One region of the Neobacillus sp. Fa239 genome, then DNA from elsewhere that is predicted to be linked to it. Evidence: a T-box and tRNA genes for the amino acid it is inferred to sense, from the RefSeq annotation. Region 1 holds a T-box; the other holds one or more tRNA genes.
The links. The T-box of region 1 lies ahead of ACZ5XR_RS20435 (glycine--tRNA ligase). A T-box ahead of a tRNA ligase gene usually reads a tRNA of that ligase, here a tRNA-Gly.

Region 1 (8,100 bases):
CGCCAGGTATTCATAAACCAAAACACAGATTAGGCGACTTTATGATGAAGGTAGCCCAAAATACACTGAAAGAAGTGGATTTAGTTTTATTTATGGTAAATGCAGAAGAAGGATTTGGACGTGGTGAAGAATTCATCCTTGAAAGATTCCAAACTGTCAAGACACCAATCTTTCTGGTAATAAATAAAATTGACCAAATCCACCCTGATGACCTATTACCAATTATTGAATCATATAAAGAAAGATATCCATTTAAAGAAATTGTCCCGATTTCTGCGTTAGAAGGAAATAATGTAGAGCGTCTTTTGGAGCAGCTTAAAACTTATTTGCCAGAAGGGCCTCAATATTATCCTGCAGACCAGGTAACGGATCATCCTGAGAGATTCATAATAACTGAATTAATCAGGGAGAAAGCGCTGCATTTAACCAGGGAAGAAATTCCCCACTCTATAGCTGTTGTTCTTGATAAAATTGAACGGCAAGCAGGCAAGGATGTCATTCATGTAATGGCTACCGTAATTGTGGAGAGGGATTCGCAAAAGGGTATTATCATCGGCAAACAAGGCAGTATGCTTAAGGAAATTGGAAAAAGAGCTCGAGTAGATATTGAAAATTTACTCGGGTCAAAAGTTTTTTTAGAGCTTTGGGTGAAAGTTCAAAAGGATTGGCGAAATAAAATGTCCCAGCTTCGCGATTTTGGCTTTAATGAAGATGAATATTGAGTAATAACCCTATCTAAAATATTAGTTCAGTTTTAAGAATATGTATGGACAACATTAACAATTTTTTCGTCTTATGATTTTTGCGGCGGCAGGCTATGATAATTGTAAGGTTGGGGATTAAAAATTTAGCTAGTCTAAAAATTGAAAGGTGGGGTTTTCGATGATGGATTTTACGTGGAAAGTATTTACCCAGACAGGTAATATTGACACATATCTTCTCTTTAAGGAACTTGAGAAGGAAAACCAAGAAATACCCGGAAATCTGAATGAAGAGCTAGCACAAATAGATTTTCCCATTTCATAAGCAAGTCTTCTCGCCCACATTGGATGGTGATCATTTTGCTCCAGAAATGTGAAGGCATCGTTATAAGAACCACTGATTATAGTGAAACCAATAAGATAGTTACCTTATACACAAGGGAATGGGGAAAGATTGGTGTCATGGCTAGAGGAGCAAAAAAGCCAAACAGCCGTCTTTCTTCCATTACCCAGCTTTTTACTTATGGCTATTTTCTTATTCAAAAAGGAACAGGTCTCGGAAGTTTACAGCAGGGTGAAATTATCACTTCACTGCGTTCGATTGGCGAGGACATTTTTTTGACTGCTTACGCCAGTTATATCGTTGAATTGACCGATAAATGTACTGAAGAAAAAAAGCCGAACCCTTTTCATTTTGAGCTGTTGTATCAAACCCTGAATTATATGAATGAAGGATTTGATCCGGATGTTTTAATGAACATCTATGAAATGAAAATGTTGAATGTTATGGGGCTGTATCCCGTTTTAAATCAATGCACCATTTGCGCCAGAACGGACGGGAATTTTTCTTTTTCGATTAGAGAAGGCGGCTTTATATGTCATCGGTGTTTGGGAAGCGACCCATACAATATCAAAATATCACCGGCAACAGTGAAATTATTACGTTTATTTTATTTTTTTGATCTGTCTCGACTGGGGAATATATCACTTAAAGACGAAACAAAGGCAGAATTAAAGAAAGTGATTTCTCTTTATTATGATGAATATTCCGGCCTTCATTTAAAATCAAAAAAATTTTTAAATTCCATGGATCAATTTCGTAATCTTTTATAATTGCTTTGTTGACAATTTTAAAGGAATTAGGTAATATTTTCTTTAAAATAAATAATTGCTGTGATGGAAAAGAGTACTTGGAAATATCTATAAAAGCGAACCTAGGATGGTGGAAGCTAGGGTATAGGAAGCCAAGGAAGGCACTCCGGAGCAATCATGATGTAAAGTGGCTGATTAATGTCAGCAAATAGGGTGGAACCGCGGGTAACTCTCGTCCCTATGCCTAAGGCATAGAGGCGGGAGTTTTTTAATTTGTCAAAAGGAGAGAAAAAAATGAGTGTAACAATGGAACAAATCGTTTCCCACGCTAAGCATAGAGGTTTTATTTTTCCTGGATCCGAAATTTACGGAGGACTTGCGAATACTTGGGATTACGGTCCTTTAGGTGTGGAGTTTAAAAACAATATTAAACAAGCATGGTGGAAGAAGTTCATTCAAGAGTCGCCCTATAATGTGGGCTTGGATGCAAGTATTCTGATGAACCCAAGAACTTGGGAGGCAAGCGGTCATATCGGTAATTTTAATGACCCAATGATTGATTGTAAGAATTGCAAAGCACGTCATCGAGCTGACAAATTAATTGAAAATGCTCTTGATGAAAAGGGAATTGAATTGGTGGTGGACGGCCTCCCATTTGATAAGATGGAAGAGCTTATTAGAGAGCATAATATCGCATGCCCTGATTGTGGGAGTCATGACTTTACTGGTATCCGTCAGTTTAATTTAATGTTTAAAACCTTCCAGGGTGTAACAGAATCAAGTACCAATGAAATTTTCCTGCGTCCGGAAACGGCCCAAGGTATTTTTGTGAATTTTAAAAATGTGCAGCGGACAATGAGAAAGAAACTTCCTTTTGGTATCGCCCAAATCGGAAAAAGTTTCCGAAATGAAATAACACCAGGTAATTTCACCTTCCGAACCAGAGAGTTTGAACAAATGGAGCTGGAGTTTTTCTGTAAACCAGGAGAAGAGCTGAAATGGTTTGATTATTGGAAGGGATATGCTGAGAATTGGCTGTTATCTTTAGGAATTAATAAGGAGAATTTAAGACTTCGTGATCACTCAGAGGATGAACTTTCACATTACAGTAATGCGACAACTGATTTTGAATATAAATTTCCGTTTGGCTGGGGTGAGTTATGGGGCGTTGCTTCACGGACTGACTATGATTTGAAGCAGCATATGCAGTTTTCTGGTGAAGATTTTAATTATATTGATCCGGAGACCAATGAACGATATATTCCATTCTGTATTGAGCCATCTTTGGGAGCCGACCGCGTCACATTGGCCTTCTTGATTGATGCCTATGATGAAGAACAGCTTGAAGACGGCACGGCCCGAACAGTAATGCATTTTCATCCTGCGCTTGCACCAATAAAAGCTGCCGTGCTTCCATTATCAAAAAAACTGTCTGAAGAAGCAAAAGAAGTATTTGGTACATTGGCGAAACATTTTACGGTTGATTATGATGAAGCCGGTTCAATTGGTAAACGTTATCGTCGTCATGATGAAATTGGAACACCGTTCTGCATAACTTATGATTTTGATTCAAAGGAAGATCAAATGGTTACAGTCCGCGACAGGGACACCATGGAACAAACCCGACTTCCAATCAATGAACTTGTAAGCTTTTTGCAAAGCAAGATGGTATTTTAAAAAAGGTGCGGATTTTCCGCACCTTTTTATCTAGCATTAGTGCGGTAAATTCTTTTCAAATGAAAAATAATTGGGATATAATATTTCTATAAAAAATACATGAAATGCTACATTTAGGTGGTGAGAACAATCGAACTGACTAAGAGGCAAGAACAAATATTGCAAATTGTACAAGAAAATGGACCAATAACAGGGGAGCATATTGCAGACCAATTAAACCTGACCAGAGCAACGCTTAGGCCGGACCTTGCCATATTAACCATGGCTGGCTATTTAGATGCCAGGCCGCGTGTTGGTTATTTTTATACCGGTAAATCAGGAACACAGCTGTTAACTGAAAATTTACAGAAAATACACGTGAAAAATTATCAATCAATTCCCGTCGTCGTAAATGAAAATGTTTCAGTCTATGATGCTATTTGTACAATGTTCCTTGAAGATGTGGGTACATTATTCGTAGTGGACCAAAATTCCATTTTAGTTGGAGTTTTATCGCGGAAGGATTTATTGCGAGCAAGCCTTGGAAAGCAGGAGCTTTCGACTTTTCCTGTCAATATTATTATGACAAGGATGCCGAATATTACCATGTGTGAACGGGAAGATCTTTTAATAGATGTTGCTAAAAAATTAATTGATAAACAAATTGACGCCCTTCCTGTTGTTAAAAAAACAGAAAAAGGCTTCGAGGTTATTGGCCGTGTAACAAAAACGAATATTGCAAGAGCCTTTGTTGCACTCGGCGATGAATAAGAAAGTAATTAAAAGAGGAGATGTTAAGGGGATGAGTATGCCTATTATATATGTTGTATCTGACTCAGTTGGGGAAACAGCTGAATTAGTAACCAAAGCAGCCATTAGCCAATTTAATGGCTCAGGTATGACATTGAAAAGATATCCATATGTAGAGGACAAGGAACATATTGATGAAGTTATTTCACTGGTTGCATTGGATAAAGCTATGATCGCTTTTACACTTGTAAAGCCTGGAATGCGAACCTATATGAATCAAAAAGCGTCTGAAGCTGGAATCTATACGGTCGATTTAATGGGACCGCTGATGGACCAAATTGAGATATTCAGCGGAAAGACTCCATTGTGTGAGCCGGGACTTGTGAGAAAGCTTGATGAGGATTATTTTAAAAAGGTAGAAGCAATCGAGTTTGCTGTAAAATATGATGATGGTCGTGACCCGAGAGGAATATTAAAGGCAGATATTGTCTTAATTGGCGTATCGCGTACTTCAAAAACTCCTTTGTCGCAATATCTAGCCCATAAACGTTTAAAAGTGGCAAATGTTCCGCTTGTTCCAGAAGTAGACCCGCCGGAAGAACTTTATAAGGTTCCAAAGGAAAAGTGTATTGGCTTGAAAATAAGCCCTGAAAAACTGAATAATATCAGAAGGGAACGTTTAATTTCCTTAGGATTAAATGACCAGGCAAGCTATGCAAATATAGAACGCATTAAAGAGGAACTAACATTCTTCGATCAAGTCGTTTCAAAAATTAAATGCCCGGTAGTCGATGTAACAAATAAAGCAGTTGAGGAAACGGCCAATGTAATAGTTAATTTCATTCAAAAAAATAAAAAATAGCACATGATCGTATGATTATGTGTTTTTTTATGAAATCCAAATTTTCTTTGTTAAAAAACTATAGAAAAATTATATTGAATGTACTATAATAAAAAATTGTGATAAAAATGTATCTTTTAGGTTTAGACTTGCATATGAACGAATAAACTATTTATTGTTAGATGTCAAGGAAACTGCCGTAAAAAAATTCGACATAAATCCTTTTTAATAAAGTTTAACAGAGAAAGAAGGAATATGTGGAGGGATGTAGAATTAATACTACTATTAAAGGCATTCCAACCATTTTTGTCGATGCAGATTCATGCCCGGTTAAAGAGGGGATTGTCGAAATTGCTTCCAAATTTCCCATTAAGGTGCTTTTTGTCGCTTCCTTTATTCATTATGGAATGATTAACACTACATAGGCGGATTGGAAGTATGTTGATTCAGGGAAAGATTTACAGGCTACAGCAAGAAAGAGATTTATGGGAGAGGATCAAAACCTTTTAATTTGGGTAATCGCACAAAATTTATAAAGAGCTTAACATTATTTTTGTCGAAATTTGCAGGAATTTAACTGTTCCATGCAGAATATTTGTTTGTAAAACTGGAGTTGTTTTCATGGCAGACCGTATTGCCGAAGATAAAATAGACCAAATTCGTCAGGCTGTTGACATTGTTGAAGTGATCAGCGATTATGTTCAACTGAAAAAGCAGGGGCGAAACTACTTCGGATTATGTCCATTCCATGGAGAAAATACCCCATCTTTTTCCGTGTCGTCTGATAAGCAAATTTTCCATTGTTTTGGCTGTGGTGTGGGCGGAAATGTGTTTTCCTTTTTAATGGAGCTTGAAGGCATCACTTTTCAAGAAGCCGCCAGCAAGTTAGCCGAAAGGGCAAATATCGAACTTCATTTGAGTTTAACAAGGGATGGGAATGAAAAAAGAATTTCCAAAGAGCACCAGGCGATAAAAGAAGCACATGAGCTCTTATGTAAATTTTACCACCATCTGCTGGTAAATACAAAGGAAGGTCAACATGCTTTAGAATATTTGCTGGAAAGAGGCTTTACCAGGGAGTCTATTGATAAGTTTCAAATAGGATATGCCTTAAACTCTTGGGACTTTGTTTATAAATTTCTTTCCAAAAGAAATTTTTTGCCTGAATGGATGGAAAAAGCCGGTTTGATTATCAAAAGTGAAAAAACCGGAACCTATTTTGATCGATTTAGAGACCGAATTATGTTTCCGATTTTCGATCGTCATGGAAGTCCGATTGCTTTTTCAGGGAGGACGCTTGGTGGAGATGAGCCAAAATATTTGAACAGTCCTGAAACAGCAATCTTTAATAAAAGTAAGATTTTATACAATTTTCATTTAGCTAGACCCAATATGAAAAAAATGCAGCAGGCTGTTTTATTTGAGGGTTTTGCGGATTGTATAGCTGCCGATCGCTCTGGAGTTGAAAATGGGATTGCAACGATGGGCACAGCATTAACAGAGGAGCATATTTCTCTGCTCAGACAAAATGTCCAGTCTGTCGTCATTTGCTACGACTCTGATAAGGCGGGAATCGAAGCAGCATTTCGAGCAGGTAACCTACTTGATGGGGCAGGATTTCATCTTAAAGTCGCTACAATGCCTGATGGATTTGACCCGGATGAATATATTAAAGCATTTGGATCTGAAAAATTCCGCAATGAGGTTATCGGTGCAAGCTCGACCTGGATGGCTTTTAAATTTCTTTATTTCCGGCGGGGGAAGAACCTTCAGCTTGAAGGAGATCGGCTCGCCTATATCGAACAGATAATTAAAGAAATCAGCAAATTAACAAAAGCTGTCGAGAAGGATCATTATTTAAGACAGTTAGCATCTGAGTTTTCTCTTTCCTTGGATGCATTGCAACAGCAGCAAAAACAGATTTTTTTCGCAGAAAAAAGGAAATCAACAGCTGAACATCCACCTAAGAATAAACTGGTTTTAAAGCCTGTACCAGAAAATAAATTAAAACCCGCTCATTATACAGCGGAGAGGCGTTTGATTGCCCATATGCTAAAAAATAGGGATGCTGCATACAAAGTGCAGGATCTTATGCAGGGAAACGTGTTTAATATCGATGAACATCAAGCAATTATAACCTATCTGTTTGGATTTTATGAAGAGCATCTCAATCCCGATTCAAGTGCTTTTTTAACCTATATCCAGGATGAAAACCTTAGAAGAATGGTTGCTAACATTGAAATGATGCCAATTAATGATGAATTAACCACTCAAGAATTAACTGATTATATCAAACAGGTGTTGAATTATCCAAAATTGTTAAAGATAAAAGAAAAAGAGCTTGAAGAAAAAGCGGCTGAGCGTGAAAACGACATCAAAAAAGCTGCGGCTATTGCAATGGAAATCATTCAACTGCGAAAATCGCTAAAATTTTAATTATATTGTCTTTGATTCTGGAAGGAGGGGGACATATGGCTGAAAAATCCGCCCGTTCAAAAGAGGTTGAAAATGAATTAACCTTTGAACAAGTAAAAGACCAGTTGACAGAACTGGGTAAAAAAATTGGTGTCCTTGCCTATGATGATATTGCTGAGAAACTTGCTAATTTTGATGTGGAATCTGAGCAAATGGATGAGTTTCTTGAGTTTTTAGGTGACCAAGGAATTGAGTTAGTCGGAGATAGTGACGAGGAAGATCCAAATATTAAGCAATTGTCCAAAGAGGACGATGATGAGTTTGATCTAAATGATCTTAGTGTTCCTCCTGGAGTGAAGATTAACGATCCGGTTCGTATGTACCTGAAAGAAATAGGCCGAGTGGACCTACTCTCTGCTGAGGAAGAAATTAAGCTTGCTAACCGCATTGAAGAGGGGGATGAAGAAGCAAAGCGCAGGCTTGCGGAAGCTAACCTAAGACTTGTTGTCAGCATTGCAAAACGCTATGTGGGTCGCGGTATGCTGTTTTTAGACCTTATTCAAGAAGGAAATATGGGTCTTATTAAAGCGGTTGAGAAATTTGATTATCGCAAAGGGTTTAAATTTAGTACCTATGCCACTTGGT
Region 2 (8,100 bases), 2.3 Mb from region 1:
ATCAGGTGTCTTCGATGAAGTTGTAATTTTAACCACATCTTTAAGATCCGCGAACAGTTTCTTTTGTATGGCTTCACGAAGGCGATCATGAGAATTGTAATCAAATCGCTTGCCTTTTCTTGCAAAGGCTGAAATTCTGATTAAAATCTCTTCCCTGAACGCTTTCTTCGCATTTTCAGAAATGCCGATTTGCTCCTCGATGGAACGCATAAGCTTTTCATCCGGATTAATTTCTTCACCAGTTAAGACGTCACGCAGCTTTGCTTTATTACAATAAGCTTCAACATTATCAAGATAATTATCCATTAATGTCTTGGCAGACTCTTCATAAGAATACACAAATGCTTTTTGGACCTCATTTTTTGCAATATTATCATATTCTTTCCGAGCTAGAGAAATATAGTTCATATAACGTTCACGCAGTTCTGTCGTAATAGATGGGTGCTGATCCAACCCGTCTTTTAATGACCGCAATACGTCCAATGCATTAATAGAAGGGACTTCCTTTCGAATAATCGTAGATGAAATTCGGTTAATGACATAACGTGGATCAATCCCGCTCATACCTTCATCATGATATTCCTTCTTAAGCTCCTCAATGTCAGCTGAATTAAAGCCTTCTACATTTTCTCCATCATATAACCGCATTTTCTTCACTAAGTCGATATCGCCCTTTTTCGGTTCCTTTAAACGAGTCAGAATCGTAAACATCGCTGCCACTCTCAGTGTATGCGGGGCAATGTGTACATCAGACACATCGCTTTCCCTTATCATCTTTTCATAAATCCGCTCTTCTTGTGAAACCTTTAAATTGTATGGAATCGGCATCACAATAATCCTGGAGTGAAGAGCTTCGTTCTTTTTATTTGAAATAAAGGATCGATATTCCGTTTCGTTTGTATGGGCGACGATCAGCTCATCCGCGCTGATTAACGCAAATCTGCCCGCTTTGAAATTTCCCTCTTGGGTTAATGATAGTAAATGCCACAGGAATTTCTCATCACATTTCAACATTTCCTGGAATTCCATCATTCCACGGTTTGCTTTATTAAGCTCTCCATCAAAACGATAGGCTCTTGGGTCAGATTCTGACCCGAACTCGGCGATGGTTGAAAAATCAATGCTTCCTGTCAAATCGGCAATATCCTGTGATTTTGGATCAGATGGGCTGAACGTACCGATCCCTGTTCGTTTATCCTCAGAGAAGAAGATTCTTTCCACTAAAACATCTTCAATTCTTCCTCCATATTCTTGCTCAAGGCGCATCATATTTAGTGGAGAAAGATTTCCTTCAATTCGAATTCCGTATTCTTCATAAAAATCAGATCTGAGATGATGCGGAATTAAGTGCAGCGGGTCTTCATGCATCGGACAGCCCTTTATGGCAAAAACAGAGCCCCTGTCCGTATGGGAATAACTTTCAAGTCCTCTTTTTAGCATGGTAACCAGCGTGGATTTCCCGCCGCTTACCGGGCCCATTAATAACAATATACGTTTTCTGACATCCAGCCTTTTGGCAGCTGGATGGAAATATTCTTCCACAAGCCGCTCCAATGCTTCCTCTAAGCCAAATAATTGATTGTTAAAGAAATTGTACTTCTTCGTCCCTTTTTCTTCTTCAATTCCTGCGTCTTTGATCATATTATATACGCGTGAATGTGCAGATTGTGCTACCCATGGCTTATCCTTTAACAACTCCAAGTAATCAGCAAACGACCCTTCCCAACGAAGTTTTTCCTCTTCTTCACGAAACATCTCGATTTTTTTTAAAATATCCATAAGGCCCTCCCCCTGTACTTTATCAGAGACGATTAATATACTCTATGCGCTTGATTCTTTGAACATGCGTAACCAAGACGTATTCGTGTCTATCTTTTTTGTTTTATCCTTAGGAATATTTACCTTTTCATTTTTTAAAGTTAGGATATAATAAAATTATATGTTCACTAATTTAAAAAATTAATGTGGGAGGAATACATAAACATGCACACATTTATCGTTATTTTGGTCATGATCGCCTTTTTAGCCGCCATCTTTACAGCTGGATATAACGACAAACCGGGCGCAAATAAATAAGCAAAAAAAGAGACCGATTCTGGCCTCTTTTCTTTTTATTTTAAATTAGGATAGTCCTGCTGCCGCAATGCTTCGTAGATTAAGATGGCTGCGGTATTGGACAGGTTTAAGGAGCGAATATTATCATTCATTGGGATTCTTAAGCTGACCTCTTTATTATTTTCAATAACATCCTTTGGAAGCCCCGTTGTTTCACGACCAAAAATAAAGTAGTACTCCTTATTTGGATCGCTATAATCAAAGGAAGAATGTGGCTTTTGGCCAAATTTGGTCAAATAAAAAAACTCGCCGCCGGCATTTTTTTCATAAAAATCATCTAAGGAATCGTAATAAACAATATTAACGAATTCCCAATAATCTAATCCAGCCCGCTTTAACATTTTATCATCAGTAGAAAATCCTAATGGACGGATTAAATGTAAAGTGGCACCTGTTCCTGCACAGGTTCTGGCAATATTCCCTGTATTTGATGGAATCTGTGGCTGATATAATACTACATGCACTGACACGTTTACTCACCTCATAAGCCATTATACCGACTCTGAGTATTGTCTACAAGAAATCAACCAATAATTGAAAAAAACTTATATTTGATATTTGGTGTATAAGCAGAAGAATCTTCATATGCCCAGTATCTTTTCCGGCTATTATACGTATGGGCATTTACTAATGGCATGCCATTAGCATCCTTGCCGGTGACCATCGTATTATGATTGAAGCGGCCATCTCCTTCAAAATCGTAACAAATGATATCACCCAATAGAAGTTGATCAGGACTGCTAACTTCTTTAGCCATTAATCCGCTCTTTGAATTAGCTAAGTATAATCTTAATGAATGTGCCATTGCCCAGCTATAGCTATAATTTTTATATTGCAGCCACCAGCCACTTCCACGCTTCGGAAATCCTCTCATTGGTGCCCCGCCTGATCTAAGGCATTGAGAAATGAAATTGGTACAATCATTTTGAAACTTAATATAGGATGGATTATAGCTATTCCACCACAGTTCCGCATATTGCACAGCTTTCAGTCGATTATATTCATAGTTCAAGCGCTCGGGATTTTCTTCTGAGAGGTCGGGTAGTGCTTCTTCTTGTTTGTCAAAAATATATGGATTGATTTCTTCATCCATTATCAGTACATTCTTATAGAACTTCCCTATTCTTTCTTCAACCTCTTCTTCTAAATAAAGGCTCCCTTTTTGCTTAATTAAGTATTGAAAATGGGTCTCGTATTTGATGGTTTGAAAATCGCCGTCGGTTGTTTCTTCGATTATTTTTCCAGCCGCTTTTACCTTTACGATTTCGGCAGACCGCTTCGCTAATGATTCCTTCTTTTTTTCAGCCTTAGAATAATAATCACTTTCATTTCTTGGGCTCCCAACAAACTGTTGAAGCCGTTTTTGAAATAAATCTTGGAGTAATTCTCGCATGGATTTCCCCCCTTTCCATTCATACATATGAAGGAAAAAGGAATTTAAAAGCAAAAAAAGAGCCAATTCGCTCTTTTATTGTTTATAATAATTAAGGCCTTTTTCAATTTCTTTTTGAACGGTTTCATCATTTTCCTGCCCTTTTGCCTCCAGCAAGGCAGCATAAGCATGGTCCCCGCCGATTTTTCCAAGAGCCCATGCCGCTGTTCCTTTCGTAACAGGGCTTGGTTCATTCTTCAATACTTCTATTAAATCAGGTACTACCGTATCGTCCTTAAAATGCGCAAGAGCAATGATGGCATTCCGCTGAATCGGCTTTTTCCCGCGCCATGCACCGGAAACATGTCCGAACTTGGCTTTAAATTCACGATTGCTCAATTTCAATATAGGGGTTAACAGAGGTTTCGCTACTTCCGGTTCAGGCTCAATCTCATCATGGAAATGAAACTCTTTTCCTTTATTAACCGGGCAAGCAGTTTGACAGGAATCACATCCATAAACACGATTGCCGATTTTTTCCCTAAATTCGTCAGGTATCAGATCCTTCGTTTGTGTTAAAAAGGAAATACAATGCTTGGCATTGATTTGTCCACCCTGAACCAAAGCACCTGTTGGGCAGGCATCAAGGCATTGCGTACAAGTACCGCATTGGTCCTCCATTGGTGTATCCGGCTCAAAGGGAAGACTCGTTATCATTTCCCCAATATAAACATAAGAGCCAAACTCAGGAGTAATAATCGCACAGTTTTTCCCGCTCCAGCCGATTCCTGCTCTCTGTGCAACAGCGCGGTCAGAAAGTTCACCTGTGTCTACCATGGATTTCAAGCGTGCGCCAGGAGCTTTTTCTAAAATAAAGGCTTCAAGCTTCTTCAATCGATCTCGAAGAACATGATGGTAATCCAATCCCCAAGAGGCTCGAGAAAAAATCCCTCTTCTTTCCCCTTTTTTGCTGACGACTCTAGTTTTCATTTTCGACGGATACGCAATCGCAATCGAGATGATTGATCTTGGTTCCTCCAGAAGCAAAGAAGGATTGGTGCGTTTCTCAATATCCGGCTCCTCAAAACCGGATTGATAGTCTAATTCCTGCTGCCGGATTAATCTATTTTTCAACTCACTAAAGGGATCGGCTGTAGTAAAACCAATTTTATCGATCCCAATTTCCTTACTGTACACAATGAGCTCTTCTTTTAGTTTTATAATATCCACAGGCGGCCTCCCCCTTCATTATTTATTTCATATCCTTTTATGATAAACTATTATTAACGTATTTTGGAGGTGAAAAGCTTGGAAATTACCCTTTCAGCAGCGCTTATCGAGCAGATTTCCAATTTTAAAGCAGGAATTATTGAATATAAAAATATCACGGTCGGAGACTCTCCCCAAATGGTAAAAGGACGGCTCCAGCTTTTCCAAGAGTCCATTTTTTTTGAATTAGAAAACAAGAACGTCACTGATTTACCGGGAATTCAGGAATGGCGCAAAGTGTTTAAAATGCTTGGAAAAGATCCAAACCGTTATCGCCCCTCAAACGAAGCACTAATTCGCAGGGTGCAAAAGCAAAATTACCTTAACCCCGTGCAAAGTGCTATCGATATCAATAATTTCTTCTCCTTACAATATCAAGTACCGATTGGCATTTATGACCTTGACCGGCTAACAGGACCGGTTGAAATCCGAATCGGCCGAAAAGGAGAAGAATATAATGGCTTAAATGGCCGGATTAATTCGTTGGAACATTTGATTATCGCTTGTGACCAACAAGGCCCATTTGGGAGCCCATTCGTGGATTCGGAACGATCACCCGTAACGGAAAAAACAACAAATGCTCTGCAAATCATTTACTTAAGGCCATCGATTGAGCAAGCATCTGCAGAAAAGCTTACCGAATCGTTATTGAATATGTTTGTCCAAGTACATGGTGGTGACGCATCGTTTCGCATTCTTGGATGCTCATAAGGCATCTTTTTTTCAGTAAAAAAAGAAAAACGCAATGCATCGTTCTCTATTGTAACGATACACTGCGTTAGTTATGTATGGAGCGGGTGATGGGAATCGAACCCACTACATCAGCTTGGAAGGCTGAGGTTTTACCAGTAAACTACACCCGCATGGTTAAATGAATAATAATTCATTTCATCTGACGTATATTATAATACATGGTTTGCTAAAATTCGTCAAGGAATTTTACGAAATTTGTCGAAATCCTCACTTGCTTTACCTAGGTGGGTTTACTCTCATCATTAATTTAGAGCTGGTTGATTTTCTTCCAGCTCTCCTTTATACCTTGTTATTTTATGTGAAAATTGATCCAGTTAAGAATGTCCGTCACCACTTCGGCCCTATTTATTTCATTCAATATTTCATGGCGGGCATCTTGATAAAATTTATAGGTTACATCTGTAATTCCAGCCTTTACAAAAGCCTGATAGGTTTTTATAACACCCTTTGTTTTACCTCCAACCGGGTCCTTGCTTCCAGAAATTAAGTAGATTGGAAGATTCAAAGGAATAGCGGCTATATTGGAAGGATGGTTGATAATTTCAAGACCTTCGAGGAGGTCATTGAAAAATCCGGAAGTAAAAACGGCTCCACAAAATGGGTCCTCGATATATTTATCTACTTCCGCTTCATCCCTGCTCAACCAATCAAATTCGGTACGATATGGACGAAACCCTTTATTATAACTGCCAAACGTTAATTTGTTCATCAACGGGCTTGATGTCTTTGCTCCTTTATTAATCATTTCACGCTTCGCAATGATTCTTCCCAGCTTCCCCATCCATCCAGGATCCCCACCTGTTCCTGAAAGAATAACACCCTTTAACACCTCCCCTGATAACTGAATATATCTTCTTGCTAAAAATGATCCCATACTATGACCAAAAAGAATGATGGGAACATCAGGGTTTTCCTTCTTAATAATCGTTGTCAACTGAATTAAGTCCTCTACTGCTTTCTCAAACCCTTGTTCAGCCGCAAAATAGCCCGGACTATTATTCAGTTCCCCCGTTCTTCCATGCCCCCGATGATCATTACCGTAAACATGGATTTTATGAAAAAACAGCTCATTAGCAAATGATTCGTATCTCTGAATATGCTCTGCCATACCGTGGGCGATTTGCACAATGGCACGCGGTGCTTCCTCCTTTTCTGATGCCCACTTACATGCATAAATTTCAGTAGAATCATTGGTTAAGAATGAAAACGAAGATAGAATGACCAGACCGACCACTCCTTTTAAAATCTAGCGATAGATTAAGGTAAGTGCATGGGCTATACATCTAATACAGTTTATTAAATTGAAGTTGGATATATTTCAGCTAAAATAAAATTTAAAGTGGTGCCTGTAAGAGTATCATTTCGGATTTTTACTTTATACTTGTCCCAAAAAAGACCGTCTTAAAAAAGAAACGGTCTAAAGGTTTTCTGAGTGTCAATTAATGCCCATAACGCTTCTTCAACATCATTTCCAGCTAATTAAGGGGATCCTAGTAGTATCGACGAGGTGAGCGGCTGCCAAAAGGGTGAACGTGTTCTAAATCAGCATGGCGGAAGCTAATCATTGGTACTGCATCTTCAAGTGAAAATCCATCGGATGAAAAACCGCCTGTTACACTGACTTGAATTAAATCACCAGGTTTTGTTACATCACCACTAATTGTAACTACCAAGATTTGTGGGTTTGATTGAGTAGCAGCGTCTTTAGTAGAATCGTCTGTTGAATCGTCTGTTGAATCAGCTTCTGTTGGAGGAGTGGATTGTTCGATTTTTTGAGAGAACATGACTGCTGAACTTGGTGCAAGTGTGATTGGAACGGATGGTAGAAGAGCTGTCATTTCTGAAGATGGAAAATTGGAGCCATTTGGGTCGGATACAATTAAAGCTTGATGGATCTCTACATATACTGTTAAAGCTGTTCTGCTAAGATTCGTAAGGGAAATAAATACATGGTTAATAGGATTTCCACTGCTCGTTTTATTTGGTACCAAAAACGGACCTGTTGTAAGTGAAGGCATCGAATTCACCTCCTTTCAAAATGTAATCTATCATTCCATATATTAAATGCAAAAAGTGTTCTATTTGATAGGGACAATTTATATAGTTAATCCGTACATTTTATGTGATTATTTGTAAAAATAATATATGAAGAAATCAAATTTACGGGATTTAAATCTTGTGAGCAATGATATTTCAGGCCATGAAACTTAATTTTGTTAACGATCTTTTGTGATTTTTATATGAAGAATTCTTCTAAGTTATCTATTCTTCTTTTTGAGCATTTTTTGCTAGCGTAGACTCCTTCCTTCTCTGATTTGTAGTCTGAAGCTTGTAGCCTAACACTGGCGACACTTTTGGTTGCTTTCTCTTCTGTATTGTCGCCAATAGGCTTCATAGGCGACAATATCGGCAACTTCTTCATTTTCTTTTCCAATTAAAAAGAAACTCTTTAACTACACATTCTGGTTCAATAACGAAAAAAGCACTCACAAACATTGATTTAACAACATTTGTGAGTGCTTTACAGCGTTTAAATTTAGTTTATCTAAATCTAAAGATACCGGTGGTCGGGGTCGAACCGACACTCCAGA

Region 2: it has a tRNA-Gly gene. The T-box ahead of ACZ5XR_RS20435 (glycine--tRNA ligase) is inferred to sense a tRNA for this amino acid. The anticodon was not compared.

What each region holds. Positions count from the first base shown of each region.
Region 1 covers NZ_AP041611.1:4,125,738-4,133,837, reverse strand. The annotation lists gene era (GTPase Era) at 1-722, shown strand, start outside; gene ACZ5XR_RS20445 (YqzL family protein) at 883-1,026, shown strand; gene recO (DNA repair protein RecO) at 1,062-1,814, shown strand; T-box leader at 1,866-2,036, shown strand; gene ACZ5XR_RS20435 (glycine--tRNA ligase) at 2,088-3,470, shown strand; gene ACZ5XR_RS20430 (helix-turn-helix transcriptional regulator) at 3,588-4,220, shown strand; gene ACZ5XR_RS20425 (pyruvate, water dikinase regulatory protein) at 4,252-5,061, shown strand; gene ACZ5XR_RS20420 (hypothetical protein) at 5,298-5,465, shown strand; gene dnaG (DNA primase) at 5,662-7,476, shown strand; gene rpoD (RNA polymerase sigma factor RpoD) at 7,512-8,100, shown strand, end outside.
Region 2 covers NZ_AP041611.1:768,581-776,680, reverse strand. The annotation lists gene ACZ5XR_RS03680 (PrkA family serine protein kinase) at 1-1,779, opposite strand, end outside; gene trmL (tRNA (uridine(34)/cytosine(34)/5-carboxymethylaminomethyluridine(34)-2'-O)-methyltransferase TrmL) at 2,112-2,585, opposite strand; gene ACZ5XR_RS03670 (amidase domain-containing protein) at 2,639-3,508, opposite strand; gene queG (tRNA epoxyqueuosine(34) reductase QueG) at 3,584-4,717, opposite strand; gene ACZ5XR_RS03660 (B3/B4 domain-containing protein) at 4,796-5,467, shown strand; tRNA gene ACZ5XR_RS03655 (tRNA-Gly) at 5,546-5,619, opposite strand; gene ACZ5XR_RS03650 (alpha/beta hydrolase) at 5,799-6,743, opposite strand; gene ACZ5XR_RS03645 (hypothetical protein) at 7,000-7,527, opposite strand; gene ACZ5XR_RS03640 (hypothetical protein) at 7,746-7,943, opposite strand; tRNA gene ACZ5XR_RS03635 (tRNA-Leu) at 8,068-8,100, opposite strand, start outside.